3 regions of the Rhizobium sp. X9 genome follow, and region 1 is predicted to be linked to each of the others. Evidence: predicted binding sites of a transcription regulator. Region 1 holds the regulator's gene; each other region holds the start of a gene.
What was found. Region 1 encodes LexA, which represses DNA repair genes until DNA is damaged. Its sites were predicted from a motif close to TGTTCNNNNTGTGTTCNG; they were not measured.
Positions count from the first base shown of each region.

Region 2: the regulator LexA is predicted to act here: its motif matches at 1,797-1,814, upstream of JZY08_RS15085 (YifB family Mg chelatase-like AAA ATPase).
Region 3: the regulator LexA is predicted to act here: its motif matches at 1,856-1,873, upstream of JZY08_RS14930 (2'-5' RNA ligase family protein).

Region 1 covers NZ_CP071311.1:1,155,501-1,160,178, reverse strand. The annotation lists gene eno (phosphopyruvate hydratase) at 1-747, opposite strand, end outside; gene kdsA (3-deoxy-8-phosphooctulonate synthase) at 895-1,740, opposite strand; gene JZY08_RS05620 (VOC family protein) at 1,740-2,621, opposite strand; gene lexA (transcriptional repressor LexA) at 2,832-3,554, shown strand; gene JZY08_RS05610 (glutathione S-transferase family protein) at 3,996-4,673, shown strand.
Region 2 covers NZ_CP071311.1:3,127,718-3,132,395, reverse strand. The annotation lists gene cysK (cysteine synthase A) at 1-69, shown strand, start outside; gene JZY08_RS15085 (YifB family Mg chelatase-like AAA ATPase) at 185-1,717, opposite strand; gene gshB (glutathione synthase) at 1,902-2,861, opposite strand; gene JZY08_RS15075 (cupin domain-containing protein) at 3,104-3,616, opposite strand; gene JZY08_RS15070 (sn-glycerol-3-phosphate import ATP-binding protein UgpC) at 3,727-4,678, opposite strand, start outside.
Region 3 covers NZ_CP071311.1:3,099,426-3,104,103, reverse strand. The annotation lists gene JZY08_RS14940 (5'-methylthioadenosine/S-adenosylhomocysteine nucleosidase) at 1-168, shown strand, start outside; gene guaA (glutamine-hydrolyzing GMP synthase) at 252-1,829, shown strand; gene JZY08_RS14930 (2'-5' RNA ligase family protein) at 1,934-2,650, shown strand; gene JZY08_RS14925 (hypothetical protein) at 2,711-2,878, opposite strand; gene JZY08_RS14920 (ArsC family reductase) at 3,112-3,459, shown strand; gene ybaK (Cys-tRNA(Pro) deacylase) at 3,472-3,948, shown strand; gene JZY08_RS14910 (aminopeptidase) at 4,037-4,678, shown strand, end outside.

The DNA of each region.
Region 1 (4,678 bases):
CTTGAAGAATTCGGTTGCGGCACAGTCGAGACCGATGAACATGTCGTCGCCCGGGCGGTAACCGGCCTTTTCGATCGACTTCATGATGAAATCGAGTGCTGCCGGCGCGCTTTCGAGACCCGGTGCGAAACCGCCCTCGTCGCCGACATTGGTGTTATGGCCCTGCGCGGCCAGTTCTTTCTTCAGCGTATGGAAGACTTCCGAACCCATGCGCACGGCTTCGCGGATGTTTTCTGCGCCGACCGGCAGGATCATGAATTCCTGGAAGTCGATCGGGTTGTCGGCATGCGCGCCGCCATTGATGATGTTCATCATCGGAACCGGCAGAAGATGTGCGTTGGGGCCGCCGACATAACGGTAAAGCGGCAGGCCGGAGGCTTCAGCGGCAGCCTTGGCAACAGCGAGCGACACGCCGAGGATAGCGTTGGCGCCGATGCGTGACTTGTTCGGCGTACCGTCAAGCGCAATCATCGTCTGGTCGATCTGGATCTGGTTTTCGGCATCGAAACCGCCGATGGCGTCGAAGATTTCGGTATTGACGGCTTCAACCGCTTTTTCCACGCCCTTGCCGAGATAACGCTTGCCGCCATCGCGCAGCTCAACCGCCTCATGCGCGCCGGTGGAGGCGCCGGACGGAACGGCAGCGCGGCCCATGGAGCCGTCTTCGAGATAAACGTCGACTTCAACGGTCGGATTGCCGCGGCTGTCGAGGATTTCGCGCGCGATGATATCGGTAATGGCAGTCATGGTCTCTCCCTTGGGAATGGAACAGATATTTTCCGTCGCCTGTCTTAGACGATGGCGAAGAAATTACAATGACGGCGGACGGCGGAAACGGCCCGCCCGCCATTAAAATCGATTGGCTCAAACGGCGCTCACCGCAGCGGCCAGCCCTCAGCCTTTCGTGATGGCGTCGAAAGCCAGAAGCTTTTCCAGCAGTTTCGGCATGTCCTTCAGGTGGACCATGTTGGGGCCGTCGGACGGTGCATTGTCCGGGTCCTCATGGGTCTCGATGAAGAGGCCGGCCACGCCGACCGCAACGGCCGCCCGCGCCAAAGTCTCGACGAATTCGCGCTGGCCGCCCGTCGAGCCACCCTGCCCGCCCGGCTGCTGCACCGAGTGGGTCGCGTCAAACACGACCGGCGCGCCAAGCGATGCCATGATCGGCAGCGAGCGCATGTCGGAAACCAGCGTGTTGTATCCGAAGGACGCACCGCGCTCGCACAGGAGTACATTCGGATTGCCGCTCTCATTGAGCTTGGCAAGCACGTTCTTCATGTCCCAGGGCGCCAGGAACTGGCCCTTCTTGACGTTGATGACGCGGCCGGTCCTGGCGGCGGCGACGAGAAGATCGGTCTGGCGGCTGAGAAAGGCCGGGATCTGCAGCACGTCCACCACTTCGGACACGATGGCGCATTGCTCTTCGGTGTGAATGTCGGTCAGAACCGGAAAGCCGAATTCCTTCTTGAGATCGGCGAAAACCTGCATCGCGCTCTCAAGGCCGATGCCGCGTTTGCCGGAAAGCGAGGTGCGGTTCGCCTTGTCGAAAGAGGATTTGTAGACAAGCCCTATTCCCAGCTTGTCGCAAAGCTCCTTCAGGACACCGGCGATCATGAAGGCATGGTCCCGGCTTTCCATCTGGCAGGGGCCGGCAATCAGCGAAAACCGCTCAGAATTGGAGAAGAAAACCTTGCTGGCGCCATCGCCGGCGGTGACTTTGAGATTGTTCGTAACGCTCATCATTTTTCCTCGAAGGCGAATGTTACGCCCTGACCGGGTGCCGCGGGCACCACCAGGCGGCCGCCCGCTTTTGCGCAGGACACGCCATTAGCAGCAAGCACCGCTTCTGTCACGGCAAGATCGTGTGACAGAAAGACGATGCCCGCGCCGCGCAATCCGCCGTCGCTCCAATCCGAAGCACTCACGGCATGCCCGCCGAAAGCCGGTTTTCCGGTCAATCTGATGTGCGCATTGCCGGTCACGAAAACCATATCACCATCCGGAGATATCGTGCCTTCACAGCCAAACACCGTTTCGATCAGGCGCGCCGCCTTTGCATCGCCGCCGGAAAACAGAACTATTTCGCTGAGGCCAGAGACCCCGTTGGCATGACGCTCCAGCGCCGTGCGGTCGCCCGGCAGGGCCTGTAGCCGCTGGCAACTGAACAAAAAGAAATCCGCAGCCGATCCGCTCGCCGCAAAAGCAAGCCGAAACGCCGCTTCACCCTGCGAACCGTCCGGCATCCGGAGAGGCCGCGAAAACTCGAAGACATCGCCTGCCGAGAGGCCTGAGATCGCAAACCTGTCATGATCGCCAAAGGCATCATCGGTTCGGGCCACGAGCGCCGAAAAACCCTCCTGTCTATCACGCTGCCGGAAGGCCTGATCCCTGCCGGTGAACACATCCCCCTTCTCCACCGAGGCATTATATTTAGCCGGATTAGAAATCGCGAGCGGTTCCAGATAGGTTCCGTCAGCGAAAAAAACACAGGCGTTCTGCGTGCCGAAGGGATGAAGAGCCTCCGGTGCAACCGTGAAACCGAGAGCGCCAACGCGCTTTTCAGCGATTCCGAGAGCCTGCACGGGCAGAACGAGATGATCGACGCTTGCGGGTTTCGTCATTATTTTTTCCTGCTGGCGGCGTAGTCAGTCCCAGGCCGCAATGGTTCGGACCGAAGAAAAGCACAAATGCGGGCAATGAGGCAAATCATCAAAACAACAGATAGCTGCTTCACGAAATTTTAGGGGATTGCAGAACACATATGGAACATATAGTGTTCGTTCTGTATTTGTTTCGCGACTTCCACTACGATTCTCAAGGGTGTTTTCCTCATGCTCACGCGCAAACAGCAGGAATTGCTTCTCTTCATTCATGAACGAATGAAAGAGTCCGGCGTGCCGCCCTCCTTCGATGAAATGAAGGACGCACTCGATCTTGCCTCGAAATCCGGCATCCACCGGCTGATCACCGCCCTCGAAGAGCGCGGATTTATTCGCCGGCTACCTAATAGGGCGAGGGCGCTGGAAGTCATCAAGCTGCCTGAGGCCTATACGCCCGGAGCAAGGCCGCAGCGCGGCTTTTCGCCGAGCGTCATCGAAGGCAGTCTCGGCAAACCGAAGGCGCCGGAACCCGCCCCTGCCCCCAAGGCGCCTGCCAATGATTTCGGCGGGGCTGTCACCGTGCCGGTCATGGGCCGCATCGCCGCCGGCGTGCCGATTTCCGCCATCCAGAACAACACCCATGATGTTGCCGTGCCGGTGGACATGTTGGGCACCGGCGAACATTACGCGCTTGAGGTCAAGGGCGATTCGATGATCGAGGCCGGCATTTTCGACGGCGATACCGTCATCATCCGCAACGGCAACACCGCCAATCCGGGCGATATCGTCGTGGCGCTGGTGGATGACGAGGAAGCAACACTGAAGCGCTTCCGCCGCAAGGGCGCATCCATCGCGCTGGAGGCAGCAAACCCAGCCTATGAAACCCGCATCTTCGGGCCGGACCGGGTTAAGATTCAGGGCAAGCTGGTTGGGCTGATCCGCCGCTATCATTGATCATAAGGGACCGGACGTGGTTCAGTTTTCAGCAGGCGTCATCGGAAGGTGACGTCTGTTGCATAAGTGTGAAGGCTGGTCCGGAGCAGGCCATGATTTTGCGGTAGGAAGCGATACTCTGCGACCTTCAGGATCGACGCCTTTTAGAAACTGATCCAATTTTCATACCGATATTTCCGTCTATATAGCGAAGCGATGCATGTGCCGTTGACCGCGATCAGCGCCAGAACTTCTGCCAAAGTTTTTGCAAGATTGAATTTTCGCCATCGCGTCACGTGACGAATTTCCGCCGTCTCCAAGTGGTGATATTGACGGGGTGCTGCCGTCCATGCCTGCGCCCTGCCATTCATCAATACGGCTTATGGGAGCCATGGATTATTTTCGATATTCCGTGGACGTCCGGCAGGTGTAGAAATGCGCGTCATATCCGGGAGATACGCCATGTACGATCTTTATGTAGCCAACAAGAACTATTCTTCCTGGTCGTTGCGGCCGTGGGTGTTGATGCGCACGCTTGGTATCGCCTTCGATGAAAAACTGGTTCCGTTCGGTGAAGGCGTGTCCTTTGCCTCGTTTTCACCAACCGGCAAGGTTCCCTGCCTCGTCGATGAAGGCTTCAAGGTATGGGAAACGCTTTCGATTGCGGAATATCTTGCCGAAAGACATCAGGGCGTCTGGGCAAGCGACAAGCAGGCAAGAGCCTGGTCACGCTCGGCGGCCAGTGAGATGCATGCGGGCTTCTCCTCGCTGCGTAATCTCTACCCCATGTCTGTCGGCATAAGGGTAAAGCCGAAAGGTGGCGATGCCGGACTTGCGGCCGATATCAAACGCATCGATGCGCTCTGGAGCGAAGGCCTTGCGAAATTTGGCGGACCATATCTCGCCGGCGCTAAATTCACGGCGGTCGACGCCTTCTTCTGCCCGGTCGCATTCCGGTTCCAGACCTACGGCGCGGATCTTTCGCCCGCAGCGAAGAGCTATTACGAAAGGCTGCTCGCCCTGCCCGCCATGCGTGAATGGTATGAGGCCGGTTTGAAGGAGACCTGGCGCGACACGGCGCATGAAGAGGAAATCGGCGGGATCGGCCAATTGACCGAGGATCTGCGCGCCAAGGCCTGATGAAC
Region 2 (4,678 bases), 1.2 Mb from region 1:
GTCGTCATCATTCCTTCCTTTGCGGAACGTTATCTTTCGACAGCGCTTTTCGAAGGCCTTGGACTCTAAGTCGTCCTCTTCAGGCACGGCGGCGACACCGCTGAAGCGTTAGATATTACGACGATGCCGCCGCCCACAAGCCGGCGGCATTTTCGTTCAGCCGGCAAAGGGCGGGGGCAATTTCTTACGCCGCCGCCGTCAGCCTTTCGCCGGCTATACGATAAGAAATGGCTTCCGCCACGTGGATACGCCCGACCGCCTGCCTGCCCTCCAGATCTGCCAGCGTCCGGGCGACCTTGAGGATGCGGTGATAACCACGGGCAGAGAACTTCAATCGCTCGGCCGCATCACGCAGCAATTGCAGCCCGGAGGCGTCCGGTTCGGCATATTTTTCGATCAGCGTTGTGCTGCAGCGGGCATTGGTGCGGATGGCGGAAAAGCCGGCCGCCGCGTAACGCTCCTGCTGGGCGAGGCGAGCCCCAGCGACACGGGCAGCGACCACCGCACTCGGCTCTGCAGCCACGGGGCGGATGAGATCGACGGCAGAGACGGCGGGAACGTCGATGCGGATATCGATACGGTCCATCAGCGGGCCGGAAATGCGGCCCTGATAATCGGTCATGCAGCGCGGACCTCTGGCGCAGGTGAAACCCGGTTCTCCCGCCATTCCACATCTGCAAGGGTTCATCGCCGCGACGAGCTGGATTTCCGCCGGATAGGTAACGCGATGATTGGCACGGGCAATGATGCATTCACCCGTCTCCAGCGGCTGGCGCAGCGCATCCAACACCTGCGGCGCAAACTCCGGAAATTCATCGAGAAAAAGAACGCCGTGATGGGCAAGAGAGGCCTCGCCCGGTTTGGCACGCAAGCCTCCACCGATCAGCGCCGCCATGGTGGCGGAATGGTGCGGTGTGCGAAAGGGTCTACGATCCGACAGCTTGCCACCGGATAATTGGCCGGCGATGGAATGAACCATGGACACTTCCAGCAACTCCGCCGCCTCCAGCGGCGGCAGGATTGACGGCAGGCGCGCGGCGAGCATGGATTTGCCCGAGCCCGGCGGACCGACCATGAGCAGATTATGGCCGCCGGCCGCCGCTACCTCCAGCGCGCGTCTCGCACTCTCCTGCCCCTTGATATCGGCAAGATCAGGCAGATTGACGGGATTGGCCCGGATGGCCGGCGTCGGGCGGGAAAGAAGCTGGGTGCCGCGAAAATGATTGGCGAGCGCGATGAGACTGCGCGGGGCAAGAATATCGATGCCGGACCCGGCCCAGGCTGCTTCCGGCCCGCTTTCGGCCGGGCAGATCAATCCCTTGCCAAGCGCATTGGCGCCGATGGCGGCCGGCAAGGCGCCCGAAACCGTGCCGATGGTGCCATCGAGGTTGAGTTCGCCGAGAACCACATATTTTGCCAGTGCTTCCGCCGGAATGGCCCCTAAAGCGGCCATGAGACCCAAAGCGATTGGAAGATCGAAATGCGACCCCTCCTTCGGCAAGTCGGCAGGGGCCAGGTTGACCGTAACTTTTTTTGCCGGCAGCGCCAGGCCCGAGGCATGCAAGGCGGCCTGCACTCGCTCCCGGCTTTCGGCCACCGCCTTGTCCGGCAGGCCAACGATCTGGATGCCGACCCTTCCGGGTGCGACCATGACCTGCACCTCGACCGGCACACCTTCTATGCCCTGAAATGCAACCGTATTGACCCGCGCCACCATGGCCTGCCCCGCAAACCGGCCGCACCATCGGAGCTTCATGCCCCATGGCGGCCACCCGCAAGCAACGTGCCACAGCGCAAAGAATAAAACAAGAACATCCAGCGAACAATTTCTCGCAGGCGATGTATTTTAGTTGTATCGAGTTGTATGCGTGGAACAAACCGGAGACGGCTGGGAAACCGCCTCAGATATCCTGCGCTTCGCGTTTTTTCTCGATGGCGTCCCAAAGCAGGCTCGCAACATCGGCGCCGCCGAATTTCTGCACTTCGCGAATACCTGTCGGTGAGGTGACGTTGATTTCGGTCATATAATCACCGATCACATCAATGCCGACGAACAGAAACCCACGCTCGCGTAGGGCGGGACCGATGCGGCGGCAGATTTCCTTTTCGCGCGCTGTCAGTTCCGTCGGTTCCGGCCGGCCTCCGGCATGCATGTTGGAGCGGGCATCGTTTTCCGCCGGCACGCGGTTGATCGCGCCCACCGGCTCGCCATCCACCAGGAGGATACGCTTGTCGCCCTTGCGGACATCCGGAAGATATTGCTGGGCGATATATGGCTCGCGGAACATCTGGCCGAACATTTCGAGCAGCGAGGAGAAATTGCGGTCGTCCCGCGTCGAATGGAAAACGCCGGCGCCGCCATTACCATATAGCGGCTTGAGGATGATATCGCCCATCTCATTGCGGAACCGGGCGATCTCGGCCACGTCCTTGGTGATCAGCGTCTTCGGCATCAGATCGGCGAATTCGGTGACGAAAATCTTTTCCGGCGAGTTGCGGACCCAGGCGGGATCATTGACCACCAGCGTTCTGGGATGAATGCGCTCCAGCAAGTGGGTTGAAGTTATATAGGCCATGTCGAATGGCGGATCCTGGCGCAGATGGATGACATCCATGGTCGAGAGGTCGACCCGCTCGGGCTCGGACAGCGAGAAATGGTCGCCCTTGATATCGCGCAGTTCCATCTGTTCGACGGTGGCGTAAATCTTGCCATCGCGCATGGAGAGACGGTCGGGGGTGTAATGGAACAGCCGGTAACCGCGGGCCTGCGCCTCAAGGCTCATGGCGAAGGTGGAGTCACCGGCAATGTTGATGCCGGAGACATGATCCATCTGGATCGCGACGTTTTTGATCTTCGCCATGCGCATGTTCCTCTTGCAGCATGCGGACGCCTTGCCGGTCCGCTCTGCCCATTGCCTCGTCTTTTCCCGATTCCCGGCAGGACCGGAGGAGACCCGGAAATGCTTCAGAAAACCATGAAGATGTAGGGCAGCGACCATTCAAACGCAACTGCTGCGAGGGGTGCTTTTTGTGAGTTTTATTGAACCTTCATAATTCAGCCGACGGAGCCTGATGGGCCTATCGGCTGGAAGGTTTTATCGTTTCAGGCCGCAAGCTTGTAGGAGCGACCGGCAAACAGCTTGTTCTTGACCCGATACGCCAGAGCCAACGCCGTGGGGAACGGGCGGCGCATGAAGGCGACCTTGCGGACATATTCATCCACCCGCCAGGTGGCCCACGTTCCCGCACGGAAATATGCGACATCGCCGACCCGCAGGATGCTGATCGAGCCGTCTTCCGCCGTCACATGCACTTCGCCTTCGAGAATATAAACGGTCTCGTCCCAACCGAAGAACCAGCGGAATTCACCCGCCGTGCAATCCCACATGGCGGTGCTGGAGGCGCGGTCACCGCTTCTGGAATGGTCCGCCGCACGCGCCTGGGGATTACCAGAAATGATCCAGTCAGGATTGATGGGGGCCGGCTGAAGCCGCAGATCCGTGCACGATGCGCTGACGACACTCTCGTCTTTTGCCCGGCGCAAGGAGGCCGGCAATATCGGCACCGAGCGGATCGCCATGGTTGCCGCCGTCGCGAACATCATTTTGAAGGACATGCCAGAAAACCCCCGTGAGATATTGGAGGTCTTCTATCACCGGGATCGTAACAAACCGGTTTGGACAATCGGCGCAATTTTAATCATCGCGCCGATTTCGTTCGCAATACTCAGGCGGTCGCCAGTTCGGACGCCTGCATCACGGACTGCTCCACCTTGCCGGAAATCCGCTTGCCGGTCTCGCTGGAGAAGAAATGCAGCTTGTCCGGGGATATGGCGACCGACAGGGTAGCCGGAACCTCAACCTCGGGCGAAAACGCCACAGTGAGGTTCTGATCGCCGATCATACCGTGGATGAGACGCTGGGAGCCGAGCTCCTCGATGTAATCGACGCGCAACACGAAGCCCTGCTCGCCTTCTGCGGCCAGGCGGAAATCTTCCGCCCGCATGCCGACCGTGACCGGACCGGAGGTCGGCGCGAAACCGCCAAGCGAGACCAGCGACGGCCCGATGGCGAGGCCATCCCCGTGCAGTTCGCCGTTCAGCAGGTTCATGGCGGGAGAGCCGATGAAGCTCGCGACGAAGGTGGAGGCAGGAGTGTGATAGACCTCGAGCGGCGCGCCGATCTGTTCGATGCGGCCACCATTCAGCACCACCAGGCGATCAGCCAGGGTCATGGCCTCCAGCTGGTCGTGGGTGACATAGATCGAGGTCGTGCCAAGACGCTTCTGCAGGCGCTTGATCTCGCCGCGCATGGAAACGCGCAGCTTGGCGTCAAGGTTGGACAGGGGCTCGTCGAACAGGAAGGCCGCCGGTTTGCGCACGATGGCGCGGCCCATGGCCACACGCTGCCGCTGACCGCCGGACAGAGCACGCGGCTTGCGCTCCAGATAGGGTTCAAGCTGCAGCATGCGGGCGGCTTCCGCCACGCGTGCATCGATTTCCGCCTTTGGCGTCTTGCGGTTCTTCAAGCCATATTCCAGGTTCTGCCGCACCGACATATGCGGGTAAAGCGCATAGTTCTGGAATACCATGGCGATATCCCGGTCAGCCGGATCGACCTGGTTGACCAGGCGGTCACCGATCTTCACCGTGCCTTCGGAGATGTCCTCAAGGCCGGCC
Region 3 (4,678 bases), 1.2 Mb from region 1:
CAGCGCTTCGGCGTGCCGCTCGTCAGCCTGCGCGGTATTTCCGATGGAAAGGCCGATGTGAACCACGTGGACGACTGGACAGAATACCTGCACATCATCGATGAAAAGCTCGCAGACGCCGTCGACCGGCTTTGCCGCGCCATCGAAGACGGTGTGATTGCCCTTTGAAACCTTGCGATTTTCGCAAATTTCCGCTGTTTGACACCCGCTTCCGGGTTGCCTAAAGCCGCCATTTTCTTTAAAGGCTCGCCATGACCCAGATAGCCCATCCCGACAGCATTCTCATCATCGATTTCGGCAGCCAGGTGACGCAGCTGATTGCGCGCCGCATCCGCGAAGCCGGGGTCTATTGCGAAATCCATCCGTTCCAGAATGCCGCAGAGGCGTTTGAGAAGCTTCAGCCCAAGGGCGTGATCTTCTCCGGCGGCCCCGCATCCGTGACGGCGGAAGGAAGCCCGCGCGCGCCGCAGGCGGTGTTCGACAGCAAGGTTCCGATCCTCGGCATCTGCTACGGCCAGCAGACGCTCTGCACCCAGCTCGGCGGCGTGGTCGAGGGTGGCCATGCGGCTGAATTCGGCCGTGCCGACATCGACATCAAGAAGGCAAGCCCGCTTTTCGAAGGTTTCTGGGAGCAGGGCAAGAGCTATCCCGTCTGGATGAGCCACGGCGACCGGGTGACGAAGCTGCCGGAAGGTTTCGAGGTCATCGCAACCTCGGAGAACGCGCCCTTCGCCATCGCTGCCGACGAGACGCGCCACTATTACACCACCATGTTCCACCCGGAAGTGGTGCATACGCCTGATGGCGGCAAGCTGCTCTCCAACTTCGTGCACAAGATCGTTGGCCTCAAATCCGACTGGACGATGGCGGCCTATCGCGCCGAAATGATCCGCAAGATCCGCGATCAGGTCGGCACCGGGCGCGTGCTCTGCGCATTGTCGGGCGGCGTCGATTCCTCCGTTGCCGCAATCCTCATCCACGAGGCGATCGGCGACCAGCTGACCTGCGTCTACGTGGACCACGGCCTGATGCGGATGGGCGAAAGCGAGCAGGTGGTCGGCATGTTCCGCGACCATTACAACATTCCGCTGGTGCATGTGGATGCCGCCGATCTGTTCCTCGGCGAACTGTCGGGTGTCTCTGACCCGGAAGTGAAGCGCAAGACCATTGGCCGCCTGTTCATCGAGGTCTTCGAGGCCGAAGCCGCCAAGATCGCCGCAGACGGCAAGGGTGCTCCGAATTTCCTGGCGCAGGGCACGCTTTATCCTGATGTCATCGAAAGCGTTTCCTTCTCCGGCGGCCCCTCCGTCACCATCAAGAGCCACCACAATGTCGGCGGTCTTCCCGAACGCATGAACATGCAGCTGGTGGAGCCGCTGCGCGAGCTCTTCAAGGATGAGGTGCGTGCGCTTGGCCGCGAACTCGGTCTGCCGGAAAGCTTCATCGGGCGCCACCCCTTCCCCGGTCCGGGTCTGGCGATCCGCTGCCCCGGTGCGATCACCCGCGAGAAGCTCGATATTCTGCGCAAAGCGGATGCGATCTATCTCGACGAAATCCGTAAGGCCGGTCTTTACGACACCATCTGGCAGGCTTTCGCCGTGCTCCTGCCGGTACAGACCGTGGGCGTCATGGGCGATTACCGCACCTATGACTTCGTCTGTGCGCTGCGCGCCGTGACCTCTGTGGACGGCATGACGGCGGATTTCTACCCCTACGACATGAATTTCCTCGGCCGCGCGGCAACCCGCATCATCAACGAGGTGCGTGGCATCAACCGTGTCGTCTACGACGTGACGAGCAAGCCGCCCGGCACGATCGAGTGGGAATAAGACAAAGGCGGAGCAATTCCGCCTTTTGTTCTTTATTTGTTCTTTATTTTGTTACCGTACAATGATAGGTTTCCGGCCTTGGCATAAGGCTGTGGAGCATCGTCATGGGTTTCGAGTTGACGGATGGAGGGGCTTTAAGGCAGCTCTATTTTGATGGGCTGGAGCCGCAGAAAATACGGCGTTTCAATCCACGGTTTCTCAGCAAGCTTTTGCTGGTCTTAAAGCCGCCGCCAGCTCTGGCGGAGAGAATTTATGCCGATGCATCGCACCATGCCGAAGGGCGCACGCTGCGTGAGGCATATCCCGCAGAGCTTCTGCATATAACGCTGATGTGTATCGGATGTTTCGATACCATCCCGCAGGGCTTGCTAAGCAGGCTGAAGGCGGCATTGGGGGAAGTCAGGGCACGGCCCGTTCCGATCACGCTGGACGGAAGTTCGCTTTTCGGCAATCGAAATAGCCTGGTGTTGCGAAGCAGCCGTGAGATGCCGGAGATTGACGCTCTGGTGAAGATGTTGCAGCGCGCGCTTTGGCGGGCAAATCTTCCCTATATCCCGGCGTCATCTTTTACTCCGCATATCACCATGATTTATGGCTGCGGGAAGATAGAGCCGATGCCGGCTGGAAAACCCTATAGCTGGCTTGCTGGCAATTTTGAGCTGGTTTTCAGCCACAATGGCGAAACACGGCACGATTCGCTCGGGCGCTTCGCGCTTTCGGCGAAAGCCGATCGTTACGAGCCGCCTGAGAGCCAGCTGCCCTTACCTGAAAAAGTGATCGGTCCCAGAAAACGGGCCAATCGAAAGCTCGTGGCGCGGTAACGCCCACCGGAGCCCATGCACGAGCGAGGCTGTTTCGCCTCGCTGCGAACGATAACCAGCTTAGAGCTGAACCTTGTCGAAAGCCTTGCCGTCGATGCCAAGGGCTTCGAGGTCGGCGCGGGCCGGCTTGCGGTGTGCGCGAACAGCGGCCGAAACCGAAAGTGCTGCACCCAGAACGGCGAAAGTTTCGCCGAAGAAGTTACGCGATGTCTTTGCAACCTGACGCATTTTTCTCTCCATCTTTGATGCCCAGATAATGGGTATTTATGGCCTCTTCTACAACTCATGATGTAGCAGGGAAGCCATGCAGCTTTGCTCGCGCTCGTTTGGATATCAGCCATTGCGATTTTGCATTGCTTGGGTGCCGAAGTTCTCAAACGAGGCAGGGCACTTCAGCGGACGGTTGAATAAGGCGTATATTTTGTTATGCCGGAGAGCTTGAAGACAAAGAGGCTGGCAGCATGACGATCACGATTTACGGCATCAAGAACTGCGACACGATGAAGAAGGCCAGAAGCTGGCTGGAAACCAATGGCGTCGACTATTCTTTCCATGACTATAAAGCGACCGGCATTGACCGCGCCCATCTCGAAACATGGTGTGATGCCGCAGGCTGGGAAACGGTTCTCAACCGGGCCGGCACGACCTTCAAGAAACTGAATGACAGCCAGAAAGCCGATCTTGACCGCGAAAAGGCCATCGGGCTGATGCTGGAGCAGCCCTCGATGATCAAGCGCCCCGTGCTGGAAGCGAAGGGCAAGATCACCGTCGGCTTCAAACCGGAAACCTACCAGACCCTCTTTGCCTGAACGTCGTTCCCAATGTCCAAAACGACCCGCGCTACCCAAATGCTGGCCAAGGCTGGCGTCGCCTTCACCACCGTCAGCTATGACTACGATCCAAATGCCGACAGGATCGGCCTGCAGGCGGCCGAGGCGATCGGCGAACCGCCGCATCTGGTGTTGAAAACGCTGATGGCGGAGCTGGATGGCAAGCCGGTCTGCGTCGTTGTCCCGTCCGATCGCGAAGTGAGCATGAAGAAGCTCGCCGCCGCTTTCGGCGGCAAATCCGCCAGCATGATGAAACCGGCTGATGCGGAACGCGCCACGGGTTATCATGTTGGCGGCATCAGCCCTTTCGGGCAAAAGAAACAGGTGCCGACGGCCATCGAGGCTGAGGCGATGGCGCATGATTATGTGTACATGAATGGCGGACAGCGAGGCTTGCAGGTGCGGCTTTCACCCCGCGACGCCCAGGCGGCACTAAAGGCCATCATTGCGCCGCTGGTGGCCGACTGAGGTTTCAATCCAGCTTTTGAAAGCATTTGGCTTTCGAAAGGAATGGGCTATGGTCGGCGCCTCCAATTGAAATATGCGAAGGCAGATCATGACCGTTTCTCCCATCGATCCCGTCAAACTCGAAAAACTGGCCGAAGTCGCCGTCAAAGTCGGCCTGCAATTGCAGAAGGATCAGGATCTGGTGATCACTGCTCCGCTGGCAGCGCTGCCGCTGGTTCGGCTTTTGACAAAACACGCTTATCTTGCCGGCGGTGGACTGGTCACCACCTTCTATTCCGACGAGGAAACCACGCTTTCGCGTTATCGCCACGCCAGTGACACCAATTTCGACCGGGCTTCCGGCTGGCTTTATGAGGGCATGGCGAAGGCCTATGCCAATGGGGCAGCGCGGCTGGCGATTGCCGGCGACAACCCGATGCTGCTGGCCGAGCAGGACCCCGCCAAGGTGGCGCGCGCCAACAAGGCCAACTCTACCGCCTACAAGCCGGCGCTGGAGAAGATTTCCAATTTCGATATCAACTGGAACATCATTTCCTATCCCAACCCCTCCTGGGCAAAGCAGGTCTTTCCTGATGTGACGGAAGACGAAGCGGTCCGCATACTTGCCGACGCCATCTTCGCCGCCTCGCGGGTGGATCTGGCCGATCCGGTCGCGGCATGGGCTGAGCATAACGCCAATCTCGCCAAACGTTCGGCATGGCTGAACGGCGAACGCTTCGCATCGCTGCAT